2 regions of the Brevibacillus composti genome follow, and region 2 is predicted to be linked to the other one. Evidence: predicted binding sites of a transcription regulator. Region 2 holds the regulator's gene; the other holds the start of a gene.

Region 1 (12,166 bases), 750 kb from region 2:
TCCTTCCTCAGCATTGAGAGCGATATGGGCCGCATTTCCCTCCACCTCCATCCAGATGCGGCTGCTGTAAGGCCCTTTGAGAATGATCTGGCCCACGTCGCCGCTGCTGTCAAAGATATAGCCCGTCTTGCTTCTCGGCTTGCTGTAATCCAGATGCGCCGCCCCGATAAGCCCCGGCTGTTCATTTACGGTCAGGATAAATTCAATCGGGCCGTGGGGGACGCCGCTTTCCACAATCGCCCGGACGGCTTCCAGATAAGCAGCCAGCGCGGCGCGGTCATCGGCTCCCAGTATGGTCGTGCCGTCTGAATAGATAACGCCGTCTTTGATCACCGGCTTCAGCTGTTCGGTAGGCAGGACGGTGTCCATATGGGTGGAGAAAAACAACGGCGGAATCGAGGAATCCGTTCCTTCCCGCCAGGCGATCAGATTGCCGACCTCGCCGCCGAACTGGGTATGCGCCTCGTCAAATTCCAGGGTAAAGCCGAGTGCGGGCAGCGCTTTTTTCAGGTACTCCGCGACAGGCCCTTCTTTTGTGCTGGGGCCGTTAATTTTCGTCAGCTCCAGAAAAAGAGCGAGCAAACGCTCCTCCTGTACATGTGAAGCGGCGCGCGATACATGGTTGGTCATGGGTGATCCCTCCATCCGTGAAATCAAGATCTAAGCCGATTGGCTCACAACGACTTTCCCGTTTTTCACTACCGTTTGCACGATGTTCATTCCCAGTTGGTAGGCGATATGCTTGTAGGTGGGGACATTCCAAATCTGCAGGTCCGCCACTTTGCCCGCCGCGATCACGCCCCGGTCGTCCAGCGCCAGTGCCTGCGCCCCGCCATAGGTGGCCGCCTTGATCGCCTCTTCGACGGAGAAGCTGTACAGCCGGCATGCCAGATTGATGACGAACGGCATGGAGACGGTATAGCAGGCCGGGCAGAGGTCTGTGGCTAATGCCACCTTCATGCCCCGGTCGAGCATGTTGCGGGCGTCAAAGGGCTGCTTATGCTTGACGGCGAAGTCCAGGGCCGGCATCAAGACGGCGGTGACGCCTGCTTGGGCCAGCTTTTCCATGACGGGGACAGGGGTGTAGTTCAGATGGTCGACAGAGACCATTTTCATCTCGGCCGCCAGATCCGACCCGCCGATATAGGAATAGGCGTCGGCGTGTATTTTCGGCTTCATGCCGTACTTCAATCCGGCTCGGAGAATCAACGCCGACTCCTCAGCGGTGAAATAACCGTCGTCACACCAGACATCGCAAAAATGGGCCAGACCGCGCTCGCCCACCTGGGGGATCATCTCGCTGACAATGACGTCCAGGTATTCGGCTTTCGTCAGATTCTCGGGGAAGCCATGCGCCCCCAAAAAGGTGTGAAAAACGTCAAGCGGCGTCTCTTCTCCCAGCCGCTTGCTGACCTCCAGAATTTTGATCTCGCTCTCCGTCGTCAGACCGTAGCCGCTTTTGCTCTCAACCGTGGTGATGCCGTATTCCAGCATCGCCAGCAGCCGTTTTTTGGACTGGGCAAACAGCTCCTCGGCAGGCGTATCCCGGGTGAGCTCGACGGTGCGGCTGGGTCCCATGGCAATCCCCAGCTCCTTCAGTTTTTCCGGGGAGTGTCCGGCTACCTTGGCGGCATACTCTTCCACGCGTGTTCCGCAGAAAACCAGGTGCGTGTGAGAATCGACGAAGCCGGGCGCGACGACCTTGCCGGAAGCATCCAGCACCTCCGTGTCTTCTCCAGCATAGTGGCTGACGATCTCCGCTTCGGAGCCGACACCGGCGATAAGGCCGTCTTTAATCGCAATCCAGGCATGGCGGATGACGCCGATATCTCCCATGCCATCGCCTACGCACGTTACAGCTTCGGCCGCATTGCTGATGATGAGATCGGCTGCGGCCTTTGCGCTTCTATCAGACATCGTGACGATACCTCCTCGACCAGATTGGCAGAAAAGAGCGGTAGAGATCCTCGGGGATCGGATCTCTACCCACTGCTTTTCCGGGGGAACGATCAGGCTTTTGCTTCTTCGGTCTCCAAATCTTTTGGCCCAAACGTCGCTTTCGGGGTCCACCAGAGCGGGATCTTGATGCTTTCTTTGGTCAGCTTTCCTTTGCCGTTGGCGACATCGCGGGCGATCTCGTAGCCGGCCTGCGCGTGACGGACGACCCCAATACCGGAGTCGAGATTGTCCCGGGAGAAGGCGACCGGACCGGAGAGCTCGCCGCGGCGGACCATGTCGTTTACCTCCAGGGCAAAGGCTTTGCGCTGGCCAAAGCCCATGTAGCAGATCCGCGCAGGCAGAGCTTCGATCGGGATGTGCTTTTTCGCCAGGGAGATCCAGCGGGTCACGAGCAGGTCATCGCTAAATTTCTCCAGCACCATGTCGTCGATCTTGCGCAGGTCTTCCGGGTCGCCGGAGAGGCATACCCAGCGGAAAGGTCCGCGGCCTTCGCAGAAGAGAGGACGGATGTACTCGGCGACGAAGCCGGGCAGACGTTTTGCTTCTTTTTCATCCATGCCCGCGTCGATGCACTCTTTGCGGATGCTGGTGCCGTATTCGAAGGCGTGCACGCCCAGATCCATGAAGCGGATCAGCGCTTTCAGCTCGCGGATCATCGTGGCGCGCGCCTTTTCCAGGTACAGCGCGCGGTTGGTATCGCGCAGCTGCTCGGCTTCTTCGACAGTGTATCCGGACGGCAGGTAGGAAATCGGGTCATGCGCGGGCGTCATCGAGGTCGCGATGTCCGGCAGGAAGCCTTTTTCCAGCGCTTCCTCAAAAATGTCAGCCGCGTTGCCCACGACCGCCACGCCGAGCGGCTTCCCTTGGGCCGCGTGGGATTTGGCCAGCTCGATCGCTTCGTCCAGCGAGCCTACCATCAGGTCGATGAAGCCTTTGTCAATTCGTCTTTGAATGATGTTGACGTTGGAGTCGCAGAGGATCGCGACGCCGCCGTGCATGGTCATCGCCCGGGTTTGGTTGCCGCCCATGCCGCCGGCGCCAGCGGTCAGGAGGATTTTGCCGACGAGCGAGTCGTTGTAATGCAGGCGGGCGATCGCGGACAGCGTCTCGAAGGTTCCCTGGATCACGCCCTGTGTCCCGATATACTCCCAAGGAGCGGCCGTGTAGTTGGCGTACATCGTCAGGTTTTTGTCCTGCAGGTCGTAGAAGGTGGGCCAGTCCGCCTTCATGATATTGGTCGTCGCCATGACGACGGTTGGCGCGTACTTATGCGTTTTGAAAACCGCCACTGGCATTCCGGATTGGACGACCAGCGTTTCGTCATCTTCCAGCTCTTTTAGGGTTTTGACGATGGCATGGTAGGATTCCCAGTTGCGGGCAGCCTTGCCGATCCCGCCGTAGATGACCAGCTCTTCCGGTTTTTCTGCATTTTCCATATTGTTCTCGAGCATGCGCAGAATGGCTTCCTGTCTCCAGCCCTTGCAGCGGAGTACGGGACCTCTTTGCGCTTTTACGGAGTAGAGAATCTCTGGTTTTGACATGAATCATTCCTCCTCGAATGTGGTAGTTGGTGTTCTCGCCTAAAGGAAATTGCAAGCGGCGTGCCAACGTCTTCTGTTTGGGGAAAACCGCGATATTTCCGGAAAGTACGGGATGCAGACAGGGCGGGATGCACAGATACTCTTTGCACCTTTTCGGCGAGAAAAGAGAGGAGGCGGGAAAAACCCTTGATCGGCCTTGAAAAAACAGGATGCAGATGATCTCTGCATGCAGACTATTTCGTAAATTCCGAATTAATGATATATTTCATTTGTACAACGAGTGACAGGGCAGGAGGGAAGGAATATGATCGCCGCATCGGTCGGATCGATTTTGCGGAGCTTCGTAGACGGAGTGATCGTGCTTAATGACCGGCATGAAATCATATGGCATGACTTGAGCGAAGAGATCTCCCTGGCCGCCAAGGCAGGGCTTCCGATTTCCGAGCTCATCCCCAGTGCGGGCCGCCTGGATTTTTCCCGGTACCGGGCCCATTCGACGGTCAACGGTGTGCCCAAATACGTCAACTACAGTACGTTTCCGATTCAGCGGGACGGGGAGACGATCGCCGTGTTTTCGCTCAGCACCAATGAATCCAAGCTCAAGGACTGGCTCCACCAGACCATCGAGATCAAGCGACAGGCGTTGGAAAAGGAGAAAAACCAGCGCAACGAGCGTAACGGCACGACCTTTTCTTTCCCGGACATCAAAGGAAAAAGTCTCGCGATCAAAGGGCTGATCAAGGAGGCGCAAGCGATTGCGCTCCACAATGCCGATGTGCTGATCGTCGGGGAAACCGGTACCGGGAAGGAGCTGTTTGCCCAAAGCATGCACAACCACAGCCCGCGCGCCAAAAGCCCCTTCGTCGCGATCAACTGTGCAGCGATTCCGGAAAATCTGCTGGAGAGCACGCTGTTCGGCACCGTAAAAGGGGCCTTTACCGGGGCGACGGATCAGATCGGTTTGTTTGAGTATGCCAAGGACGGCACGCTGTTTCTCGATGAGATCAACTCCATGCCGATGACGCTGCAGTCCAAGCTGATGCGCGTCTTGCAGGAGCGGCTGGTGCGGCGTGTGGGGTCCAACGAAGTGACGCCGGTGGAGTGCACGGTTATCAGCGCCTCCAACGAGGATCCCGAGAAGCTGATCGAAGAAGGGAAGATGCGGCTGGACTTGTTCTACCGGATCGCCCACACCAGCATCTACATCCCTCCTCTGCGTGAGCGCAAGGAGGACATCCGGTTCTTCACCGACTATTTCCTCGCCTACTACAGCAAAAAGTTCTCCAAGTACGTACCGCCGTTTTCCGAGGAGCTGCTCGAGGTATTCCTGGCGTATCCATGGCCCGGCAATACGCGGGAATTGGAGCATCTGATCGAAAATGTGGTGATCCGGGCGAGCGAGACGGACGAGGCGATCGAGGTGGATCACCTGCCGGCTTATATGAGAAGGAAGATTTTTGCGGATCCCGGCTACCGGGCAATCGAGCAGAAGCAGAAGGAAACAAAAAAGAGGCCGCTGACATCGATCTTCTCGGCCTCTCATGTGCACTATATTCAACAGACATTGGAAGAGACGGGCTGGAATATCTCCAAAACCGCCAAAAAGCTGGGGATTACCAGGCAAAGCCTGCAATACCATATCAAAAAGCACGGCCTTGGCAAACGGGACTAGACCCGTTTTTCCAGATTCAGCCGCTTGTTCATCAAATACATGATCGGCGCCCCGACCAGCATCACCGCCAATTCGCCAGCCGCTGTCGTAAGCCACGTGAAGTAGAACGGCATATCGAAAACCAGCTTCAGCTCATACGCGATCAAAAACATGGTAAAGGTGAAGACGGCGGTATTCACCATCATGCGGGCCCAGACGTCTTTGATGAACCGCATCGTGAACATCGTAATCAGCAGAGCCAGCACGGATTGGCCGACGCCGAATACCAGGTCGTATGCCGCCATCGGCGAGAAAAGCAGGTTGGTCAGAAAGACCCCCAGGATAATGCCGAAGAAATACTTCTTGTTGAAGACGATGAGATGATTGAACATTTCGGATACCCGAAATTGTACATTGGTAAAGCCAAAAGGCTGGATGAGCATTGAGACCGCAATGTACAGAGCAGCCACAATGCCGTTGACGACAAGTGTTTTTACGTTCATATTCAGTTAGCTCCTTAGTTTTTTATCGTGGGATGGTTTCGAACCACGTGGGCATAAAAAGATCCCAAAGACATATGTTATCGCTTGTGCGACAGAGGAGTCAATGGAAATTCCGGCATACGCAAAGAAACCCTGCCGGTGATGGCAGGGTTTCCACACGCAGGACACGATTCGCGTGTCTGTTTATTTGGCTGCAGCTTCGGACGAGATGACCTTGTCGATCAGGCCGTATTCCATCGCCTCTTGCGCGGACAGGAAGTTGTCGCGGTCCGTATCCTTCTGGATGCGCTCCAAGGGTTGACCCGTGCGTTCCGAGAGGATTTTGTTCAGGTGCTCGCGCATTCGCAGGATGCGTTTGGCGGCGATTTCGATATCGCTGGCCTGCCCTTGTGCTCCTCCGAGAGGCTGGTGGATCATCACTTCGCTGTTGGGGAGGGCGTAGCGCTTGCCCTTGGTGCCCGCTGCCAGCAGGAAGGCGCCCATGGATGCCGCCATCCCGATACAGATCGTGGATACATCCGGTTTGATAAACTGCATCGTATCGTATATAGCCATACCGGCGGTAATCGATCCGCCCGGGCTGTTAATATACAAGTGAATGTCTTTTTCCGGGTCTTCTGCTTGCAGGAACAGCATCTGTGCCACGACGATATTGGCTACGGTGTCGTTGATCGGCGTACCGAGAAAGATGATGCGATCCTTCAGCAGACGGGAATAGATATCGTAAGCACGCTCACCGCGGTTGGTCTGTTCAATTACAGTCGGAATCAAGTTCATGTGCATTCAGGTCTTCCTCCTCTCTTTGTAAGAATATCATACACAAAAGGTCAACGAAGGTCAATGAAGGTCAAACATGAAAACTGCACGTCTCTTACACCATCTTGACCAAAAAACCGGAAGCTAAACGTGATCAGCGCAGAAAAGTTTTGTTGGCCCGAACCACGACTCCCGCGAGTGCTCCCAAAAAGGCGGCCCAGACCGGCAGAGCGAGCAGCCAGCCGATCAGCGGAATGGTCATCAGGCACTGAAGGAGAAATACGCCGACGAGCTCAGCCAGCAGCGGAGAGAGGCGCCAGTGAAAGCGTTCCGCCAGCCGGATGCCCAGCCAGGCCCCGACGAATACCTTGGCTGCCCAAACGAGGATCGAATAGGCCGCCATCAGAAGGACCGCCACCGGAATTCCCACCATGGTGATGAGCAGGATGAGCGACAAAAGCGGAATGCCCAGCATCAGAATAAGTCCCCACAGATACAGGCTGCGTCCACCCTGATCCAGCTGCCGGGAGATCCCCGCCAGTCCAGCGGGGAACAAATAGCGGACAGCCAGCCACATCAAAAGCGTGCAAAGCAGGGAGGCGAGGCCCAGCAGGAGCGGAAAGTAGGAGAAGCGTTCGGTTTTCTGCACAGGCTCCATCGGGGTGAAAGAGACCTTGCCCGCGATGGTCACACCAGGCGCAATCATTGCCTCCCCGGGGCTGGTGTAGACCAGGTCGCCGCCGATTTCGGCAGGCGCGTCGAGCCGGATGGTTCGCGCATGCAGCATGGAGATGCCTTCGCCGACTTTCCCGGAAATGCGGATGCTGTCGGCCATCCCGTTTGCTTCCCGGCTCACCTCTCCCAGCAGATCGGCGTTGGCTGCCAGCATGAGCAGGTTCTTCCCAATCCGTCCGTTCGGCTCCAGCAGGAGGTGATTGGAGATGCTGGCTACGCTTCCTCCCACCTCGCCATTCAGCAACAGCGTGTCCGTCACCGAGCGGATATCCCCCTCGACTTTGCCGGAGACGATCGTGGTTGCCGCGAAGCTGAACAGATCCCCTGTAATTTTCCCCTTTATCTGTACATTTTCACTGAACACGTATAAGTCGCCGTCGACGACGCCTTCGATTACCGTCCTGGCGGCGCTTACGGCCAAATCCCCCCGATGGACGCTCTCCTGCGCCAAGTAGTATCGCTCCTCGGCAACGCCGGAAAAGGCGTAGGCGACAGAGGAGACGAGCAAGAGACTCGTCAGCAGGATCAAAGCAAACATCCTTCTCAAGCTACTTCACCTCCTGTTTGTCAAAGCGCGATGTAGAAAGGGGCGAAAAGCGCAGATTCAACACCAGAAGCAAACCGGCCAGCAGCAAAAACGGCAGCGGAAGCGCGATCAGGTAGGCGGCGGGCGCATGGAAAAGGTCGCGGGCACTGTCATTCAGCCAAAAGGCGGAACTCCAGAAAAGCTGGCTGCGCCAGGCGGTCCAGATCGGCAGAGCCCACTCGGCCCAGATTTTCTGCCAGAAAAGGAGATAGCAGGCGAGCGAGATCAACATGCTTCCGGCCACCAGGAGGATTCGCCACCAGAAACGGCGGCGGTTTCGCTTGTGCAAGAGGGCTATGCCTTCTACCTGCGCGATTGTCAGGGGATCCAGCTCCATCGGGAGGGGAGGGAGATCAGCAGCGAAAAAACGCTCCGCCACCCACTTTTCCTCCGCCTGCTGCATCTCCAGTGCCCGGCGGCAACCGGCACAGGCGTTGACATGGTCTCGTACAGCGGCCGCTTCCATATCTGACAGTTCCCCGTCCACGTACATCATCAAGGTAAGCGCATCAATATGCGGCATCGGATTCTCTCCTTTCCTCCCTGTGTTGAACGAGCAGCTCTTTCAACTGCTTTCTTGCCCGGAACAGCCGGGTCCCGATTGTGTTTTTGCTCATGCCCACGATGCTGCCAATCTCTTCGTAACTCATATCCTGAACAAAGCGGAGGGTGAGAATCAGGCGATCCGTCTCATTCAGGCGGTCCAGCAGGGCGGTCAATTCAGAACAACTCTCTTTTTCCAAGAGGAACAGCTCCGGACTTTTTACCCGTTCGGAGGGGGATTTGTGGACCTGCTGATGAAGCTGTTCCGCTTCCAGCACGATCTCCCGTTTTTTTCGCAAAAAGTCGATACAGGCATTGGAGGCGATGCGGTAGAGCCAGGAGTGAAACGGCAGGTCGGCATCGTATTTGTGCAAATGCTGCGCCACTTTCAGCCAGATTTCATTATGCAGGTCTTCGGCGTCGTGATAGCCGGAGACCATCCTTCTGATGATGCTCATCACCCGGGGAGCAAACAGCGCGACGAGTGCGGGAAACGCCCGAGACTGTCCTTTGAGAAACTGCTGTACATACTGGGCCGCCTCCCGATTTGCCCGTGCCAATTCCGGATCCATACTCGCATCCCCTCCTCCCACCTTTAGATACGAAGAATCGGCAGGGAAAATTTCACTGCCGATTGATCCGTCTCATTTAGACGTCCGATTCGTCCGCAAGTTGTGGAGGGGGTGCCGCCGCTTTGTCTTCGGCTTCGCTCAGCTCGACGGCCAGCCGCAGCTTGGCTTTCATCTTTCTCCCTTTGATGATCGTGTATTCGTCTACCTCCCTGGTTTGCAGCCGGTTGATCGCTTCGGCCAGCAGCTCTTCGTCATCATAGGGCTGGATGGTGAGCAGACATTCTTCGTCGCTGGCTTCCTGATAGATGAGATAGTAGCGTTCGGGCGGCATGCGGCATTCCTCCTCACCGGGTTATCCACAAAGTTATCAACAGGTTGTGCACAAAAACGTTTGTTCGCGGAATAAAAGGAGGGATCCCGCGACCATCTCTCCTTAGAAATAGTGTGGCATCATATGACAGGATGACGCATAGGAAAGTTATGGCAAGAAAAAGAAGGAAAAGGGTAAAACGTGTCGAAGTCTCAAAAATGGAATGTATTACATAATTTTATTGGAGGGTGTGTACCATGCTTCGCAAAGTTCCAGCTATGCTGCTTACGGCAGCTCTCCTGACCGGAAGTGTTGCCGCTACCGCAGCGCTCGCCCAGGAGACGGCCGTTCAGCAAAAAATCACCGTAAAATTGAACGGAAACGAGCTCCCATTCCCGCAAGATGTCGTGACGGAGAACGGCGTGGCCTACGTGAACGCCAGCACACTGGCGCATGCGCTTGACGCAAGCGCTGCGTGGGATACCATGATCGAATCCCTATTGATCTCCAAAAACAATCAATACGCCCTGCGGATGTACAAAAACAGCCATTTTGCCTACAAAAACGGCAAGGAAATCCACGTGGCCCATCCGCCGCGCGTAACGACAGGCGCTGTACTGGTTCCGCTCGTCTATATCGCGCAGGAACTGGGTGCCACGGTATCCTATGATGCCAACACCCTGACGTACAACCTGAGCGTTCCTGTCGAGAAGTAAGCGAGACTGGTTGATTCCTCCGTTGTACGAGAATCGCCTCTTCCGACGTTGTACGAGAATCGCCTCTTCCGATATAATAAGGTACAAGATGAGGGAGAGGGGAATGTCCAGTGGAAGCGGCAGTGATCATCGCGAGTGTCATATTGTTTATTGTGATTATCGGTCTGACACTCTTTGTCACCAGAAAAGCCTATTCTCGGAAATACTACAATAACGATGATCAATAGAAAAACGGGATCTCAAGCCGCTCTCCGCCAAGGGGAGCGGCTTCTTGTCCGAGCCGTTCGTAGAAAAGCGGGCAGCGGAGTCGGAATTGACAATATTTTTGATATGTTACGAATTTATATGTTGCAAATTTTCTTATTTATTTTACAATGAGAGAAGGTGACTCATTGTTTGTCCGTAAAGTAAAAGGGGGTTTTTTCACAATGAAAAAACAGAAAAGCATTACTCTTCTCACTACTGTATTCGCGCTGGGCGCAGTTCTCGCAGGATGCGGCGGCGGAGGTAATGCAGGTGGCAATGCGGGCGGTGGCGGACAGGCAGCTCCGGAGTCGGCAAACAATAGCGGCGGCGGCAGCACTGGCGGCGCACTGGAAAAAATCGTGATCGCGACGGTAGGTCCGATGTCCGGTCAATACTCCGACTACGGCAGCACGGCAAAAGCGGGTGCTGAATACGCTCTGAAGCAACAAAAGGACAAGTTTAAGGAGCTGGGCTTTGATGTCCAGTTGCTGGCACAGGACGACCAGGCCGATCCAAAGCAAGCCGTGGCGGTCGCTCAAATGCTGATCTCCAACGCAGACGTTCTCGGTGTCGTCGGTCACGCTACCACAGGGGCATCGATTACCGCATCTGCTCAATATGAGACGGATAATCTGGTAATGGTTTCTCCGTCCGCGACAGGTTCCAACCTGACAGAAGAAGGCAAAAAAATCGTTCACCGCATTTGTGCGCGTGACGACCAACAAGGCTCCAAGGCAGCTATCTTTGCCAAGAACCAGCTTAATGTTAAAACTGCGTACATCGTTCATGACAAGCAAGCATACGGCCAAGGTCTGGCTGATGAAGTGAAAAAGCAATTCGAAAAAGACGGCGTAACCATCGCAGGTTACGAGGGCATCACTGCTGGGGAGAAGGATTACAGCGCGGTCATCAACCAAATCCTGGCTGCTAATCCGGAAATGATCTACTTCGGCGGATACTACTCCGACGCAGGGATCCTGATCAAGCAAGCCCGTGAAAAAGGCTTCAAAGGCGTATTCATGGGCGGAGACGGTTACGACTCTGCTGACCTGGTGAAAATCGCTGGAGCTGAAAATGCAAACAACGTGATCTTTACGTCCACAGTCGGCGATCTGACTGCGACCGAAGAAGGCAAGAAGTGGATTGCTGACTTCGAAGCCGCAACCAACAACAAAGTCGGTATCTTTACCTCCTTTGGCTACGACTCCATGAATGTATTGCTGAACGGTCTGGAAAAAGCCATCAAGGCAAATGACGGCAAGAAGCCAAGCCGTCAGCAAGTGATGGAGGCGGTCCATGATACCAAAGACTTCCAAGGTCAATTCGTAAAAGTCACCTTCAACGAAAAAGGCGACAACGAATTCGCATCGGTTTACGTGTACAAGTACGAAAACGGCCAAAAAGTATATGTAGGCGAAGCCAAGTAAAGCAGGCGAGCCAGAGGAAACGCCCTGGAGAGAAGCGATCTCCAGGGCGTTTCTGCTAGCGGATGCCTTGCTTGCTGGGAAGACGTTTGGCCGGACGGCCGTAACCGTTGTGCTCCTTGTTCTCCCGAGCGTGGGCCTGGGCTTCATGAACTTTATCGACGAACTCTTTCGTGCTCATCCGGGTAAAATCCATTGTCGCACCTCCCTCTGTTGGCATCGCGCTTTTTTACTATGACCGAAATGGAGAAGTTTACTCCACGGAAAAAAAGACGAAAGGAAAAACCTCCGTTCGCATAGCAAACGGAGGTTCATGTATTCACTGTAGATAAACAAGATGGTACGCCCGAGAGGAGTCGAACCTCCGCACGCGGTTCCGGAGACCGCTGCTCTATCCACTGAGCTACGGGCGCATGGTAATGTGACAGATTTCATTATAAAAGAAATTGTAGCCAGTTGCAACCCGCGCATTTCTTCCAGAACGCATTTCAGATATTGGCAGGAAAATTGCATGGGAAAGCGAATATAATGAAAATAGATAAAAGTGAGAATGAACGATGGAGAATACTGCGCAGAACTGCTTGAAGGGGGGCGAACACCGGTGAACATGGGCCTTGGACTATA
Region 2 (12,166 bases):
CGATATGGATGGCACATTGCTACAGACAGAGCGAATGTCCACCCCGGCCTTTCAAAAAACATTTGAACAACTGCGCGAAAAAGGACACTGGCATCAAGAGACACCCAGCGAAAAGGAACTGACCAACGTGCTGGGAATGACGCTGGAAGAGTTGTGGGAAAAGCTGCTCCCCGGGGCCAGTGAAGAAACAAGGCGGCTGGCTGACGAGTGGATGCTGGAGAACGAGCTGTTGCTGTTGAAACAAGGCATCACCGATTTGTATCCCGGCGTCAGAGAGGTGCTGCAGGAATTGCATGCCGGCGGGGCCTCGCTCTTTGTCGCCAGCAATGGCCAGGAGCGGTATATCGATGAAGTCTGCGAATACTTCCAGATCAAGCGGTATTTTACCGATCTGTACTCCGCAGGCCGCTTTGGTACGGAGACGAAAAAAGAGCTGGTCGCCAAGCTGCTGCGCGATTATGACGTAAAACAAGCGATCATGGTCGGAGACCGGCATTCGGATGTAGAGGCCGGGCTGGCCAATGGGCTAAAGACAATTGCCTGCGATTTCGGCTTCGCAAGGCCAGGCGAACTGGACGGTGCCGATGTGATCATCACCCGCTTCTCCGACGTGCTGCCCCACGTTTTGCAACGGCAGGAAACCAAGTAGCACAGCCACGAACACCGTACAAACCATTCCGCACAGGGATGGTTTTTTGTTTGGTTTTAACTTGCCCCGCTTTTGCCCACACTACAAAGTGTCTGCTCCCCTCTTGCATACAGGAAAAAAAGTAATTATAATTAAAGTCAAAGATAGTCAAAGTCAATAATCAAAGTGCATAACACTGTAGAACAGGAGGCGACCCATGCGTAACATCTCGGACTATATCGAGCAGCATTTAAAAAGAATTCTGTCGGAAAGTCCCAATGGCTCCGTCGAGATTCAACGTAGTGAGCTTGCCGACATTTTTCAGTGTGTGCCTTCTCAAATTAACTACGTCATCAATACTCGATTTACGGTAGAAAAAGGCTACATCGTGGAAAGCAAACGCGGCGGAGGGGGCTACATCCGGATCCGGAAGGTACAGATTGTAAGCAAGGCCAAGCTGCAAGAGCTGTTGACGGAGGAGCTGATCGGCGAAAGCATTACCCAAGGCGTCGGCTATGCCATCATCGATCGCCTTCTCGAGGAAGGGCTGGTCAGCCACCGGGAAGCCGCGCTCATGAAGATTGCCACCTCGCGCAGCGTATTGTCCATGGAGTCCGTTGTGCGGGATCGCGTGAGGGCTGCGATGTTGAAGCAGATGATTGCTACGATTTTGTCGCGTTGATCAGACGCGATGCGAGGAGGACGATGGGATGAACTGTGAAGAATGCGGTAAACGACAGGCTACGCTTCATCTGACCAAGATCGTCAATGGTGAAAAGACGGAATATCATATTTGTGAGCATTGTGCACAGGAAAAAGGTGATGTTTTCCCCGGATTTCACAACTTCAGCATCAATAATCTCCTGTCTGGTCTCTTGCACTTCGACCCGGCCCAAAAGAAAACGCAGGACGGAGAGACCAAAAAAGCTCTTCGCTGCGAAACATGCGGGCTGACATACGCGCAGTTCAGCAAAAGTGGCCGCTTCGGCTGCAGCGACTGCTACAAATTCATGGGCGACCGACTGGACCCGCTCTTCCGCCGGATCCATGGAAATACACAGCACAGCGGAAAGGTGCCGGAGCGAACCGGCGGACAGCTGAAGCTGAAAAAAGAGCTGGAGCAGCTGAAGCAAGCCCTGCAGCGCCATATTGCCAGCGAAGAGTTTGAAAAGGCGGCCGAAATACGCGACCGGATCAAAGCTCTAGAACAAAAAATGGGTCAAATGTAATCGGGGGAGGTGGTGTACATGTCCCAACAACAGTTTATGCAAAACCCTTGGAGCAATTGGATGAAAGGGGAAGGGCCTGACTCGGACATCGTCATCAGCACCAGGCTGCGAATCGCCCGCAACCTGCGGCAGCACCCTTTCCCGCTGCTGGCCACGGACTCGCAAGCGGAAGAGGTGGTCCGCAAGGTGTCCGAGGCCAGCAAGACAACTGCGTGTGACGGGCGGCCGCTCGAGCTCATTTGCATGGAGCAGCTCAATCCCCTGGAAAAGCGCGTCCTCGTCGAAAAGCATTTAATCAGTCCGCATCTGGCGGAGGAATCCCGCAAAGGGGCTGTGCTGCTCAGTCCGGATGAATCGATCAGCATCATGGTCAATGAAGAAGACCATATTCGGATCCAGGTGCTCTTGCCCGGGTTTCAACTGCAGCAAACCTGGGAAATAGGTACAAAAATCGATGACAGCTTCGAGAAGCATGTGAACTACGCTTTCGATGAAAAAAGAGGCTACCTGACAAGCTGTCCTACCAATGTGGGGACGGGAATACGGGCATCCGTCATGCTTCACTTGCCCGCACTGGTGATGACCCAGCAGATCAACCGAATCCTTCAAGCGATCAATCAGGTCGGCCTTGTGGTCCGGGGAATCTACGGAGAGGGCAGCGAAGCACTCGGCAATTTGTTTCAGCTGTCCAATCAGGTTACACTGGGGATGTCAGAATCCGATATCCTGTCCAATCTGTACGGCGTAGCCAAACAGATCATCGAGCAGGAACGGGTAGCCCGCCGGTATTTGCTGGAGCACTCCCGGATTAACCTGGAGGACCGGATTATGCGATCGTACGGGATCCTGCAATACGCCCGGACGCTGGAATCCAAGGAGGCGGCACAACGGCTCTCCGACGTAAGGCTGGGAGTCGATCTGGGAATTGTAAAAAATATTTCCTACCTCGTGTTGAACGAATTGCTGGTGACGACGCAGCCCGGCTTCTTGCAGCATCACGCGGGCCAGAAGCTGTCGCCCGATCAGCGCGACGAACGGCGGGCCCGATTGATTCGCGAAAAGCTGTCTGCTACGCAGTAGCAAACAGCGCTGAGAAACAAAACAATCTCGAAGGAAACAACGAATAGAAATATAAAGATGGTTACTGGAGGTGCATGAGAGATGATGTTTGGACGTTTTACCGAACGCGCACAAAAAGTATTGGCACTGGCATTGGAAGAGGCGGTCCGACTGGGACACAAGGATATTGGAACAGAGCATGTGCTGCTTGGCCTGATTCGCGAAGGCGAAGGGATCGCAGCCAAAGCGCTGCAGTCACTGGGTCTGGGTCTCGACAAAATTCAAAGTGAAGTGGAATCGCTGATTGGACGCGGGACAGAGCAAGCCGGAGGAAACTACACCCCAAACTACACCCCCCGTGCCAAAAAAGTAATTGAACTGTCCATGGATGAAGCGCGCAAGCTGGGCCATACCTATGTGGGAACAGAGCATATCCTGCTCGGTTTGATTCGCGAGGGAGAAGGCATTGCCGCACGCATCATGAACAATCTCGGCGTCAGCCTGAACAAAGCACGTCAGCAGGTTCTGCAGCTTCTGGGAAGCTCGGAAATGATGAATGCCCATCAGACCTCTGGCAGCAATCCGGCGGCCAATACGCCGACGCTGGACAGCCTGGCGCGCGATCTGACTGCGATTGCCCGCGAAGGTGGGCTGGATCCGGTGATCGGACGGCAGAAAGAGATTGAGCGCGTCATTCAGGTGCTGAGCCGCCGCACGAAGAACAACCCTGTGCTGATCGGGGAGCCGGGCGTGGGTAAGACCGCGATCGCCGAGGGCTTGGCACAAAAAATCGTCAACAACGAAATTCCCGAAACCCTCCGCGACAAACGCGTCATGACCCTCGACATGGGAACGGTCGTGGCAGGCACCAAGTATCGCGGGGAATTCGAAGACCGCCTGAAAAAAATCATGGATGAGATTCGTCAGGCCGGAAATATCATTCTGTTTATCGACGAGCTGCACACGTTGATCGGCGCTGGCGGCGCGGAGGGAGCCATCGATGCCTCCAACATCCTCAAGCCGGCACTGGCACGCGGTGAGCTGCAGTGCGTGGGGGCTACCACCCTGGACGAATACCGCAAGTACATCGAAAAGGATGCCGCGCTGGAGCGCCGTTTCCAGCCGATCCAGGTGGATCAGCCCAATGTGGAGGATGCGATCAAGATCTTGCATGGCTTGCGCGACCGGTACGAAGCGCATCACCGCGTAAAGATCACCGATGAAGCAATCGAACAGGCCGTAAAGCTGTCTGACCGCTACATCACGGACCGTTTCCTGCCGGACAAAGCCATCGACCTGATCGACGAGGCTGCTTCCAAAGTGCGTCTCCAATCCTTTACCGTTCCGCCGAATCTGAAGGAATTGGAAGGCCGCCTGGAGGAAGTCCGCAAAGAGAAGGACGCAGCCGTACAATCCCAGGAATTTGAGGAAGCAGCCTCTCTCCGCGACAAGGAACAAAAACTGCGGGAAGAGCTGGAGAAGACCAAGAAAGACTGGAAAGAGCGCCAAGGCCAATTGAACATGGAGGTGACCCCAGAGGACATCGCTCATGTCGTCGCCAACTGGACGGGAATTCCGGTCGTCAAGCTGAAGGAAGAAGAAACCGACCGACTCCTGAAAATGGAGGAAATCTTGCACGACCGCGTCATTGGACAGGATGAGGCCGTCAAGTCCGTCTCCCGGGCAGTGCGCCGCGCGCGTGCCGGCCTGAAGGATCCGAAGCGTCCAATCGGTTCGTTCATCTTCCTCGGACCGACCGGGGTCGGGAAAACCGAATTGGCCCGCGCTGTCGCAGAAACGCTGTTTGGCGACGAGGACGCCATGATTCGCGTAGACATGTCCGAGTACATGGAGAAACACTCCACTGCGAGACTGGTCGGGGCTCCTCCGGGATATGTCGGTTTTGACGAAGGCGGCCAGCTGACCGAGAAAGTCCGCCGCAAACCGTATTCGGTCATCCTGCTGGATGAGATCGAGAAGGCCCATCCGGACGTATTCAATATTCTTCTGCAAGTGCTCGACGACGGACGTCTGACGGACTCCAAGGGGCGCACCGTTGATTTCCGCAATACAGTGGTCATCATGACCTCCAACGTCGGGGCTAACCTGATCAAGAAAAACACGACGCTCGGCTTCACGGCCGGCAATGATACCGAGAAGAAATACCAAGACATGAAAGACAAGGTCATGGAAGAGCTGAAAAAGAGCTTCCGTCCGGAGTTCCTGAACCGGATCGACGAAATCATCGTCTTCCACTCCCTGGAGCAGGAGCATATCGAGCGTATCGTGTCCCTGATGACAGAGGATCTGCGCAAGCGCCTCAAAGAACAGGACATCGACTTCCAGCTCTCCGAAGATGCGAAAAAGGTACTGGCGAAGGAAGGCTTCGACCCTGCATACGGGGCACGGCCGCTCCGCCGGGCGATCCAGCGCAACATCGAGGACAGACTGTCCGAAGAGCTGCTGAAAGGAAACATCAGCAAAGGGGATACCGTCTCCATCGACGCCGAGGAAGGCAAACTCGTGGTGAAGCGGCTGGAGACCACCACTTCCTGACCAGATGAAAAGGGGAACAGAAAGAATGCCTCCTAAAAACAGGAGGTATTCTTTTTTGCTTTTCTTCATGTATGATAAACATGTAGAGGCGAATTCCAAAAAGAGGTACGAGTCATGTCAAAGTATAAAACGAAATACGCGTGTCAAGAATGTGGCTATGAATCACCCAAATGGATGGGCAAATGCCCCGGCTGCAACAGCTGGAACACGATGGTGGAGGAGGTCGCCGTCAAGGCTGCCGCACGCCATGAAGGGTTGCACGGAGGACAGCGGCAAACCGCCATTCCTCTGACAGAGGTGGCAAGTGAAGAAGAGCCGCGCATGGATACGACGATTCACGAATTAAATCGCGTCCTCGGCGGAGGGCTGGTGCCCGGCTCCATGGTACTCGTCGGCGGAGACCCGGGGATTGGCAAGTCTACCCTGCTCTTGCAGACATCCTTTGCGCTCGCGCATCAGGGCGCCAAAGTCCTGTATGTATCCGGGGAGGAGTCTGCCAAGCAGATCAAACTGCGAGCCGACCGGCTTGGCATGAGCACACCGCCGATGTACGTCTTATCCGAAAATGATCTCGATGCGATCGAACAGCATATAGCCCAGATTGACCCCCATGTGCTGATCATAGACTCCATTCAAACGGTCTTTCACCCCGCCGTCCAATCTGCTGCGGGGAGTGTGGCCCAGGTGCGGGAGACGACTTCCCACCTGATGAGGATCGCAAAAGGAAAGGGCATCGCCACCTTTATCGTGGGCCACGTGACCAAAGAAGGGGCGATTGCAGGTCCGCGCATGCTGGAGCACATGGTGGATGCGGTCCTCTATTTTGAGGGGGAGCGGCACAATACCTTTCGCATCCTGCGTGCCGTCAAGAACCGCTTTGGATCGACAAACGAAATCGGTATCTTTGAAATGAAAGAAAAAGGGCTGGAGGAAGTAGGCAATCCCTCGGAGATCTTCCTGGCGGAACGCCCTGTCGGGGTAGCCGGCTCCACGGTCGTCGCCAGCATGGAGGGAACCAGGCCCGTTTTGGTCGAACTGCAGGCATTGGTGGCGCCAACCAGCTTTGCTACGCCGCGCCGCATGGCCACCGGAGTGGATCACCAGCGGGTCGCGATGATTATGGCTGTCCTGGAAAAGCGCGTCGGTCTCATGCTGCAAAATCAGGATGCCTATGTGAACGTAGCAGGCGGCGTTCGTCTGGATGAGCCTGCGGTAGACCTGGCAGTGGCTGTCAGCATCGCCAGCAGCTTTCGCGACCATGCCACCAATCCCCATGATGTCGTCATCGGCGAGGTAGGCTTGACGGGAGAGGTCAGAGGAGTGTCCCGCATCGAGCAGAGAATCCGCGAAGCCCACAAGCTGGGATTCAAACGGGTTATTATCCCGTCAAAAAATATACGCGGTCTGGATGTGCCGCCCGACATCGAGGTTATTGGCGTCAGCAACATTTCGGAAGCGCTCCGCGAAGTGCTAAGGGGGTAGTCCAGCTGCATGCTTGAGACAAACAAACGAGAACCGCTATACAGCGACGTGCTGCGCCTCGTGGCACCAGGCACTCCCCTTCGAGAGGGACTCGAGAACGTCCTCCGAGCCAAAACCGGCGGATTGATCGTCGTGGGCTATGGCCCCGACGTGAAAAACATCGTCGACGGAGGGTTTTCCATAAACTGCGACTTCACTCCGGCCCATCTATATGAATTAGCCAAGATGGATGGGGCGATCATAGTTAGTGAAGATGCAAAAAAAATCTTGTACGCCAATACGCAGCTGTTTCCGCCCGCTTCCATTCCGTCGAGCGAAACAGGCACGCGCCATCGGACAGCGCAGCGTACAGCCCTGCACACGGGATATCTGGTCATCGCCATCTCGCAGAGACGAAATGTGATCACGCTCTATCAAGGTCAGTTCCGCTATGTCTTAAATGAGATCAGCGTCATCTTGGCGAAAGCCAACCAAGCCATTTCCACCCTGGAAAAATACAAGACGGTCTTGGATCAATTTTTGACCAATCTGGGGGCGCTGGAATTCGAAGAGCTGGTCACCCTCCACGAAGTCACTTCTGTTCTGCAGCGGATGGAGATGGTCTTGCGCATAAAAACAGAAATCAGCAAGTATATATATGAACTGGGGACAGAGGGCAGGCTTGTCACCATGCAGCTGGAGGAATTGGTAGGGAACATCGAAGAGGAGACGCACATGCTGATCCGCGACTACAGCAAAAATCCGTTGGTCCAGCCGGAGCAGGTGCTCAAAGAGATGAAAAAGCTGTCAGCGGACGAGGTGCGGGACATGGGTTCCTTTTTGCGCATCCTCGGCTACGCGCCCAACCCCAACATGCTGGAGGAATCCGTCTCTCCGCGAGGCTTCCGGATCTTGCGCAGAATCCCGCGGCTACCCTTGTCGATCATCTCCAATCTCGTCGATCACTTTCACTATTTGCCGCGGATCATGATGGCGACGATCGAAGAGCTGGACGAGGTAGACGGCATCGGAGAGGTTCGTGCGCGGGCGATCAAAGATGGATTAAAACGGATTCAAGAACAGGTGTTCATTGACAGACACATTTAATGTAGAATAGGATAATACAATCGGTAGTGATCAATGCGAAAGGATTTTCTTATGAGAACTGGCGAGTTCGCGTTCGCCAGAGAATCGTCTCCTTTACGCAGGAAACCAGGAGGTAGTCTATGTTCGTGAAATCGTTACCGAACATGCTAACCGTGAGCAACTTGTTCTTGGGGATTGTCGCCATTATTCTCGCCTTTCAAGGCAACCAATATGTGGAGTATGCAGCAATTACGGTCATTATTGGTATGTTGATGGATGGGTTGGACGGACGAGTGGCTCGGATGCTGAATGCACAGAGCGAATTTGGAAAAGAACTGGATTCTCTCTCCGACGTCATCACGTTTGGGGTGGCCCCGGCATTTATCATGTACGTCGTGGCTTTGCAGGATCTCCATTTGATCGGGATCTTTGTGACGGCTGTCTTCCCGATTTGCGGCGCCCTCAGGCTTGCTCGCTTTAACGTACAGGCGGGAGTGCCTGGCTATTTTATCGGGCTGCCGATTACGGCTGCAGGCGGGGTGCTTGCGACACTGGCGTTGTATCACCAGGTGTTTAACGTGGCCCTGCTGGCGATCAGCATGCTGCTGTTGGCTTTCTTGATGGTCTCCAACATCAAGTACCCCAACTTCAAAAAGGTGGGGATTCCCAAGGCGGCGTACTGGATTACGCCGATCATCGTGGCGCTCGTGGTGCTGGTGGCGATCAAGTATCCGCAGCAGTTCCCGAAAATTGTGTTTTTGCCGCTGGCTTTTTACGCCTTGTACGGGATAAAAAAAAACGTTGACCTACTGCTCAAAAAAATCCGAAAAGAAGAGAAAAACGAAAAGGAATCTCTTCCCTTCGAGTAATGACGGCAGAAAAAAACCCGCTCGATTCCAAGCGGGTTTTTTTGATCGAAACGCAACCTTTTTGAGGAGTTTTTCGTAATACAAAATGGGAGCTTATGACAAGTTAAATACGCCGAGGGTATGGAGCCGTTCCGCTTCTTTCCGCAGGACGTCGTCCAGCTTGATATCCGTGATGTTGCACAAGGCGGAGAGGTAAAACAGATTCTTGCCCATCTCGGCGGTCATCACGTCGCGACAATGCTCGCACAGCGGTCCGGAAAAATGCGTCTCCATCAGAATTTTGTTTTCCTGCAAATTTTTTTGAGGATCATAGGTCTGTTTTTTGGCGACGACCTGGGCACAGCCGCATTCGGTGATGGCTTTGGTTAGTGAACGGTTGATGCGGGCTGCACTTTCTTGAATCTTGGACATAACGTCCAGAACGCTGCGATGCCGGATCAGCAGCTCCGAAACCTGGGATTGGAAATCGTCCACATTTTGCTTACCCATATGATTCACCTCTGCTTTAGGCTGTTGATATTCTCAGAATTTTTTTGCAATGCACTATAGCCATTATAAGAAGGGAATCCGGCTACTGTCAATTTTCAAACGAAGGGAAACGGAAGTTCGGCATTGACTGTAAATTACCGTCTATGTTAAAATCTTTGGCTATTTGACACTGGAATTTAACTTTTGTTATAGTGAGGGAAAGTACAATATGGGGAAAAATGCGTTGTTTTGGGAAGCAGGGTTTTTCCTGAAAACATCTGTCTATATTAATAACAAGGAGGTGAAAGCATGGTTCGCCGATTAGGAAAAATCTTTTTTACACTGGTCGGAGGGGGCTTGGGCTACAAGTTTGGTCCAGATCTGTTTGACCTGTTGAACACGCTTTTAAATTTTGGTGACTTCCAGTATACCAACTATATTGGAGCCGTATTGGGTGCCGTGCTGTTCTTCTTCTTCGCCAACTGGTTTGTCGATTACAGCTTGCGGGTCGTCCGTTGGGGAGAAGAGACGCTGTTGAAACTGCCGATCGTGGATGTCATGTTTGGAGCATTGGGGTTGATTATTGGTCTTATCGTTGCCTTTTTATTATTTCTCCAGCTCAGCAACATCCCGATACCGGTGGTCAGAGATTTGCTGCCGCTGATGGTTTCCGCTTTGCTTGGCTATCTCGGCTTCGTGGTCGGGTTTCGCAAGCGGGACGAGATTATGGCTGTGTTTTCGATTGGGCGAAAAGACAAGTCGAAAAAGGACAACAGCGGAGCTCCGTCTAACGTGGAGTACAAGATTCTGGATACCAGCGTGATTATTGACGGCCGGATCGCCGATATCTGCCGCACGGAATTTTTGGAGGGTGTCCTGGTTATTCCCGGATTCGTCCTGGAAGAGCTGCAGCACATCGCCGATTCTTCCGATGTATTGAAGAGAAACAGAGGCCGCCGCGGACTGGACATCCTGAACAAAATCCAAAAGGAAATGAAGGTAAAAGTCCAGATCTACGAAGGCGACTTCGAAGAGGTTTCCGAAGTGGACAGCAAGCTGATCAAGCTGGCGAAAGTCATGAACGGTAAAGTGGTCACCAACGACTTCAACCTGAACAAGGTATGCGAGCTGCAAGGCGTCTCCGTACTGAACATCAACGATTTGGCCAACGCGGTCAAACCGGTGGTGCTGCCAGGAGAAGAGCTGACCGTCCAAGTGATCAAAGACGGCAAGGAGCACGGCCAGGGCGTCGCTTACCTGGACGATGGCACGATGATCGTCGTCGAGGGCGGCCGCGACTATATCGGACACGACCTGGATGTGCTGGTGACCAGCGTTCTGCAGACATCGGCAGGGCGGATGATCTTCGCAAAGCCGAAATTACTGGAAAAAGCATTGTAGCGGATGTTGGGAAAGGGAAGGGAGACTTTCCTTTTCGAACAGCCTGCAGCAGATAGACGGGAGAGGGATCGTCGTGGATACGGGAGTCGTCATCGTCGCAGCCGGTTCCGGAAAGCGCATGGGGGCGGAGCGAAACAAGCTGTGGCTGCCGCTGGGCGGAGAGCCCATATGGGTTCATACCGTCCGCCTTTTTGCCGGCCATCCGGAAATCGGCGAAGTCGTGCTGGTGGTAAACAGCCGGGATCGGCAGGAGATCCAGGATTGGCTGGACCAGAACCAGGAAAAGCAAAAGGTGACCGTTGTGCTGGGCGGAGCCGAGAGGCAAGACAGCGTGAGAAACGGTCTGGCCGCCCTATCCCCCCAATGCACGTATGTGCTGGTGCATGACGCTGCCCGCCCGTTTGTGACCGGAGAACAGATCAGCGAGCTGATCCGGCAGGTGCGGACAGATGGCACTTCAATTATGGCTGTTCCCGTCAAGGATACCATCAAAGTGGTAGGGGCTGACGGCATCGTCCAGTCCACCCCGGCACGAGAGAGCTTGTGGGCAGTGCAAACCCCACAAGCTTTTCTCGTTTCCTTGTTGAAAGAAGCCCATGAAGCGGCCGTGCAGGCGGGATATGCGGGGACGGATGACGCCATGCTGGTGGAATGGCTGGGCCATCCCGTGCGAGTAATGCGGGGGAGCTATGAAAACATCAAAATCACCACGCCAGATGATCTCTGGACGGGAGAAGAAATATTGCGGAGACGAAAGGGAGAGGGATCATGAGAATTGGACAAGGCTTTGACGTGCATCAGCTGGTGGAAGGACGTCCTTGCATTATCGGGGGAATCACGATTCCGTACGAGAAAGGGCTGCTCGGCCATTCGGACGCGGATGTCTTGTTGCACGCGATCACAGACGCATTGCTGGGCGCGATCGGCGAAGGCGATATCGGCCGTCATTTTCCCGACACCGATCCTGCCTTTAAAGACGCGGACAGTGTCAAGCTGATGGAACATGTCTGGGAGCTGGTGAAACAGAAAGGGTATCGTTTGGGCAATCTGGATGCGACGATCATCGCGCAGGCGCCGAAAATGGCGCCGTACATCCCGCAGATGCGTGAATTGATTGCGCGGGTCCTGGAGGCAGACGAGCTGTCGCAGATCAACGTCAAAGCGACGACTTCGGAAAAACTGGGCTTCACCGGACGCGGAGAGGGAATTGCCGCGCAGGCCGCCTGCTTGCTTGTCAAGCAAGGCTAGGTGGGTGTAAGATTAACGCAAGCAATTTTACGTTCATGAAAGGATGTCGCTATCATGGCCAAGGAAATCCGCACAAGATATGCTCCCAGTCCGACGGGACATTTACATATTGGCGGTGCGCGCACTGCACTTTTTAATTATCTGTATGCCAAGCATCACGG

Evidence for each region. Region 2 encodes CtsR, which represses protease genes until heat stress. Its sites were predicted from a motif close to ATGGTCAATAAAGGTCAAACA; they were not measured.
Region 1: the regulator CtsR is predicted to act here: its motif matches at 6,488-6,508, upstream of clpP (ATP-dependent Clp endopeptidase proteolytic subunit ClpP).

The regions. Positions count from the first base shown of each region.
Region 1 covers NZ_CP066308.1:3,914,365-3,926,530, reverse strand. Annotated here, with positions in the region: gene JD108_RS19680 (M20/M25/M40 family metallo-hydrolase) at 1-630, opposite strand, end outside; gene hutI (imidazolonepropionase) at 661-1,917, opposite strand; gene hutU (N-tau-methylurocanate hydratase) at 2,010-3,500, opposite strand; gene JD108_RS19665 (sigma-54 interaction domain-containing protein) at 3,805-5,172, shown strand; gene JD108_RS19660 (QueT transporter family protein) at 5,169-5,654, opposite strand; PreQ1 riboswitch class I at 5,663-5,707, opposite strand; gene clpP (ATP-dependent Clp endopeptidase proteolytic subunit ClpP) at 5,838-6,437, opposite strand; gene JD108_RS19650 (bactofilin family protein) at 6,565-7,692, opposite strand; gene JD108_RS19645 (anti-sigma factor family protein) at 7,694-8,254, opposite strand; gene JD108_RS19640 (RNA polymerase sigma factor) at 8,241-8,846, opposite strand; gene JD108_RS19635 (hypothetical protein) at 8,923-9,177, opposite strand; gene JD108_RS19630 (copper amine oxidase N-terminal domain-containing protein) at 9,414-9,872, shown strand; gene JD108_RS19625 (branched-chain amino acid ABC transporter substrate-binding protein) at 10,301-11,545, shown strand; gene JD108_RS19620 (DUF4023 domain-containing protein) at 11,601-11,738, opposite strand; tRNA gene JD108_RS19615 (tRNA-Arg) at 11,881-11,955, opposite strand; gene rpoN (RNA polymerase factor sigma-54) at 12,144-12,166, shown strand, end outside.
Region 2 covers NZ_CP066308.1:205,205-217,370, forward strand. Annotated here, with positions in the region: gene JD108_RS01155 (HAD family hydrolase) at 1-649, shown strand, start outside; gene JD108_RS01160 (CtsR family transcriptional regulator) at 846-1,310, shown strand; gene JD108_RS01165 (protein-arginine kinase activator protein McsA) at 1,339-1,857, shown strand; gene JD108_RS01170 (protein-arginine kinase McsB) at 1,876-2,937, shown strand; gene JD108_RS01175 (ATP-dependent Clp protease ATP-binding subunit) at 3,019-5,472, shown strand; gene radA (DNA repair protein RadA) at 5,587-6,954, shown strand; gene disA (DNA integrity scanning diadenylate cyclase DisA) at 6,964-8,040, shown strand; gene pssA (CDP-diacylglycerol--serine O-phosphatidyltransferase) at 8,160-8,888, shown strand; gene JD108_RS01195 (DUF1573 domain-containing protein) at 8,982-9,377, opposite strand; gene JD108_RS01200 (PIN/TRAM domain-containing protein) at 9,666-10,757, shown strand; gene ispD (2-C-methyl-D-erythritol 4-phosphate cytidylyltransferase) at 10,831-11,529, shown strand; gene ispF (2-C-methyl-D-erythritol 2,4-cyclodiphosphate synthase) at 11,526-12,005, shown strand; gene gltX (glutamate--tRNA ligase) at 12,060-12,166, shown strand, end outside.